DNA from 2 places in the Hylemonella sp. W303a genome. Region 1 is predicted to be linked to the other one. Evidence: predicted binding sites of a transcription regulator. Region 1 holds the regulator's gene; the other holds the start of a gene.
The links. The regulator HrcA, encoded in region 1, represses chaperone genes, less so after heat shock. The targets are predictions, from matches to a motif close to TTAGCACTCNNNNNNNNNGAGTGCTAA.
Positions count from the first base shown of each region.

Region 2: groES (co-chaperone GroES) is a predicted target of HrcA. The motif match lies at 994-1,020, and genes of this name have one in related genera.

Region 1 is NZ_JBKFDG010000005.1:215,461-217,852, reverse strand. Features, by position in the region: gene ACLBKS_RS11545 (diguanylate cyclase domain-containing protein) at 1-347, opposite strand, end outside; tRNA gene ACLBKS_RS11540 (tRNA-Ile) at 407-483, opposite strand; gene hrcA (heat-inducible transcriptional repressor HrcA) at 570-1,589, opposite strand; gene ACLBKS_RS11530 (NAD kinase) at 1,711-2,392, shown strand, end outside.
Region 2 is NZ_JBKFDG010000003.1:131,807-134,198, reverse strand. Features, by position in the region: gene ACLBKS_RS06845 (RNA recognition motif domain-containing protein) at 1-225, opposite strand, end outside; gene ACLBKS_RS06840 (hypothetical protein) at 358-594, opposite strand; gene groES (co-chaperone GroES) at 1,148-1,438, shown strand; gene groL (chaperonin GroEL) at 1,498-2,392, shown strand, end outside.

The sequences.
Region 1 (2,392 bases):
CCCAGGTAGACGGGCGTGGTCATGTAGGTACGCACCCCAAGGCTGCGCGCGGCACCGGCTTGCGCCCAGCGCACATCCACGTCGTCAGCGAATAAAGTACCGGACTCCAGGGCCCGCTTGCACAAGGTGTCATCCCAGGGCACGGCCAGGCCTTCAGGCATGTGGAGCCGGCTGGTGTTCTTGGAATACAGGATGTTCTGCACACCTTGCTGCAGATCCACCCGAGTGAGGTAGGTGGACTCCAAGCCGGTGGCGGCTTGCAACAGCTCCAGCAAGGGGCGTGTGAGCTCCTCGACGGATTGGGCCGTGGCAACGGTTGTGGCGAGGCGGTCGAGGATGGGGTCCATCGCCGCATTGTGCAGGCGACCTGGGCTTGCAACTCTCCGCCGGCCTGCTGACGATGGGGTGGTAGGGCGTGCTGGGCTCGAACCAGCGACCAAGGGATTATGAGTCCCCTGCTCTAACCAACTGAGCTAACGCCCCCCACGCAAGCACCGCGATCGCTTTGCCCGCGAAGTGGGGGATTGTAAGTGGCGACTCCGCCCAACTGCAGGGGCAGGAAACTTGACTTATTTGCCGTGGCTGAGCGCGTTGCCCAGCAGCTTGGAGGTGACGTCGACAATCTGGATCATGCGGTCATAGGCCATGCGCGTGGGACCAATGACACCCAGAGTGCCCACGATCTGGCCGTCCACCTCGTAAGGCGCGCTGACCACGGAGAGCTCCTCATAGGGCACGACCTGGCTTTCGCCGCCGATGAAGATGCGCACGCCTTCGGCCTGGCCCGCGCTGTCGAGCAGTCGCATCAGTTGAGCCTTCTGCTCGAAAAGATCGAAGGCACGACGCAGATGGCTCATGTCGCTGGAGAAATCGCTGACCGCCAGCAGATTGCGTTCGCCCGCGATCACCACCTCTTCCTGCGGCTGACTCATGGCCTCGGTGCCGACTGTGACGGCCGCCTGCATCAAGGCAGCAATCTCGCCGCGCAGTTTCTCGACCTCGCCCTGAAGACGCTCCTTCACCTGCTCCAGCGTGAGGCCGAGGTAATGGGCGTTGAGGTAGTTGGCAGCCTCGGTGAGCTGGGAGGTGGAGTAATCGGCCCCGGTGAAGATCACGCGGTTCTGCACGTCACCCTCAGGCGAAACCAGGATGACCAGAATGCGCCGCTCGCCCAGACGAAGGAATTCAATGTGTCGAAACACCGAGGAACGACGGGGTGCCACGACCACCCCGACGAACTGCGACAGGGAAGACAACAGATTGGCCGCATTGCTGATGACCTTCTGGGGCTGGTCAGGCACGAGCTGATGGGGCGCGAACTCCGACGCAGCCATCTGCTCACGCTGCACGGTCAGCATGGTGTCCACGAAAAGACGATAGCCGCGAGCCGTGGGCACCCGTCCGGCGCTGGTGTGGGGACTGGCGATCAGGCCCAATTCCTCCAGGTCGGACATCACGTTGCGGATGGTCGCGGGCGACAGCTCCAGCCCCGAGGCGCGCGATAGCGTGCGCGAGCCGACCGGCTGCCCGTCGGCGATGTAACGCTCCACAAGCGTCTTCAAAAGCAACTTGGCACGGTCATCCAGCATGGAAAATCATTCTAACGACGAGCCCCGCGCACACCCGAACCATTCTTGCAAATCAAGTCGCTGGAAGGATTGAAAGCCGGCGCCAATACTGTATATTGATACATACCCACAGCTTCCCGCCATGAACCTCCGATTCCACCAAGTTGCCCTGATCGGCCGCTACCCACTCGCCCCGCAACCCGGCGGCACCCCGGGAACGGCCAGTACGCGGGCACGCCCGGCGCTGGGAGGCATCGCGGCCCTGCTCCAAGCACAAGGTTGCGCCGTGATGGTGGAAGCACAAACAGCCCTGGCCGCCGACGGCTTGGATGGCCTGCCGACGCTGGGCCTGGACGACATCGCGTCCCGCTGCGACCTCGCCTTGGTGGTAGGTGGCGACGGCACCATGCTGGGCGCCAGCCGCGTGCTCTTTCACCCCGACACGGGCCAAGGCGTGCCACTGATCGGCATCAACAGCGGGCGGCTCGGTTTCATCACCGACATCTCTCTGGAGAGTTACGCCAGCGTGCTGCCACCCATGCTGCATGGCGAATATGAAGCGGAAGAACGCGCGCTGATGCAGGCGCGGGTGATCCGTCCCGGGCCAGACGGTGATCACTGTGTCTTCGACGCCCTGGCCATGAATGACGTGGTGGTGCATCGCGGCAATTCCTCGGGCATGGTGGAACTGCACGTGGAAGTGGATGGCCGTTTCGTGGCCAACCACCGGGCCGATGGCCTGATCCTCGCCACGCCCACCGGCTCCACCGCCTACTCGCTCTCGGCCGGCGGCCCCATCCTCCACCCCGCCATCGCGGGCTGGG
Region 2 (2,392 bases), on a different contig from region 1:
GACGATTTCACGACCACCAACCGACATGCCATTGAGTCCATGGATGGCCGCTTGAGCTTGATCCGCGTTGTTCATTTCTACAAAGCCAAAGCCTTTGGAGCGGCCAGAGTCGCGGTCCTGCATGACCTTCGCGGAGGTGACGCTTCCGTACTCCGAGAAGTTTTGAACCAAGGAATCATCGTTGATCGAGTAAGGCAGATTGCCGACGTAAATTTTGTTGCTCATTGGAATGCTTTCAGAGAGTGCCTGCTCTAATGAGCCAGGCGAGCTGGCGCATGAATCGAATTCGGCCAGAAGATGCGCGTCGACCAGTCATGGTTGGGACGCAGGATTAGCGCGGCTTTAGGCTGCGGTGAGTCAGGCCGGTGTCGCCAAGCCGATGGACTCGTGATTGCCCATCGCCCGCGCATACAGCAGTGCCCCTTCAACGCTGGTGAATGTGGGCACATAGACGCTGACGCGGTCATGGGTGGAGAAACCTTGCCCTCGCTTGATCGACAGACCGGCTTTGTACCGGCCATCTTCTGCGAGGCGACAAAAAGGGGTGAATAGGAGTTTTCCGATGCGGAAAGACTCTTGTGTCTTAGACGACATGAATGCCAACTTTCTCGTGGTCACGCGCCAAACACCTGCCATCGTGCCCATTGAGCGGACGACGACTGCGGCAGTGAGGCGCACTACCTGTTGAGCTTGGATATGGGAGCGTGACCACCAGAACAACCCGTGCAAGTTGCCGGGTCGGTGGCTAAAAAGAGGACGGCTGATCAGTGCCGAGAGCTAAAGTCAAACTGCTTACAGACATCAAGCGGAATCTGCAAGCGGGCGGACTATAGCATCCATTTGGCGATCCCGGTCGATATGGCCCCTACCCGCTATCCGATTCGGGCAGAGGCGAAACCCGACAAAAAAGTCGACAACCAGCACGAAACCCGTCCTAAAAAGCGCCCACAAACCGTCCGCTCTCTCTTGAAACCCCAGCAAAAAGCCTTATGATTAGCACTCGCTGGAGATGAGTGCTAACAAGCTTGTCGGTGCTCATCGGCGTGCAGACGAATGCGCGCCCAGCCAAGTCAAAAGCGCCAACCCGTGCAACGGGAAAGCGCAGTTCGCTGTTCCTTTTTCTGTTTCAACTTTTAGGAGATTCCTGATGAAACTGCGTCCTCTGGCCGATCGCGTGATCGTCAAGCGCGTCGAAAACGAGACCAAGACCGCCTCCGGCATCGTCATCCCTGACAGCGCCGCCGAGAAGCCCGACCAGGGCGAGGTGCTGGCCGTGGGCCCGGGCAAGAAGAACGACAAGGGCGAACTGGCCACCATGAACGTCAAGGTCGGTGACCGCGTTCTGTTCGGCAAGTACAGCGGCCAGACCGTCAAGGTCGATGGCGACGAGCTGTTGGTCATGAAGGAAGACGATCTGTTTGCAGTCGTTGAGAAGTAATCACTTCTTCGCACGCAACCCATCCTCTCATTCGCACTTAATTCATTCGGAGAATTCAAATGGCAGCTAAAGACGTTGTTTTCGGTGGCGACGCACGCGCTCGCATGGTCGAAGGCGTGAACATCCTGGCCAACGCGGTCAAGGTGACCCTGGGCCCCAAGGGCCGCAACGTGGTGCTCGAGCGCTCCTTCGGCGCCCCCACCGTGACCAAGGACGGCGTGTCCGTGGCCAAGGAAATCGAACTCAAGGACAAGATCCAGAACATGGGCGCCCAGCTCGTGAAGGAAGTCGCGTCCAAGACCAGCGACAACGCCGGTGACGGCACCACCACCGCCACCGTGCTGGCCCAAGCCATCGTGCGCGAAGGCAGCAAGTACGTGGCCGCCGGTCTGAACCCCATGGACCTGAAGCGCGGCATCGACAAGGCCGTCGCCGCCCTGGTTGAGCAGCTGAAGAAGGCTTCCAAGCCCACCACCACCAGCAAGGAAATCGCGCAAGTTGGCTCCATCTCCGCCAACAGCGACGAGTCCATCGGCAAGATCATTGCCGACGCCATGGACAAGGTCGGCAAGGAAGGCGTGATCACCGTGGAAGACGGCAAGAGCCTGAACAATGAACTCGACGTTGTCGAGGGCATGCAGTTCGACCGCGGCTACCTGTCGCCCTACTTCATCAACAACCCCGACAAGCAAGTTGCCCTGCTGGACAACCCCTTCGTGCTGCTGTTCGACAAAAAGATCAGCAACATCCGTGACCTGCTGCCCACGCTGGAGCAAGTCGCGAAGTCGGGCCGTCCGCTGCTGATCATCGCCGAAGAAGTCGAAGGCGAAGCCCTGGCGACCCTGGTGGTCAACACCATCCGCGGCATCCTGAAGGTCGTGGCCGTCAAGGCTCCGGGCTTCGGTGACCGTCGCAAGGCCATGCTGGAAGACATCGCCATCCTGACGGGCGGCA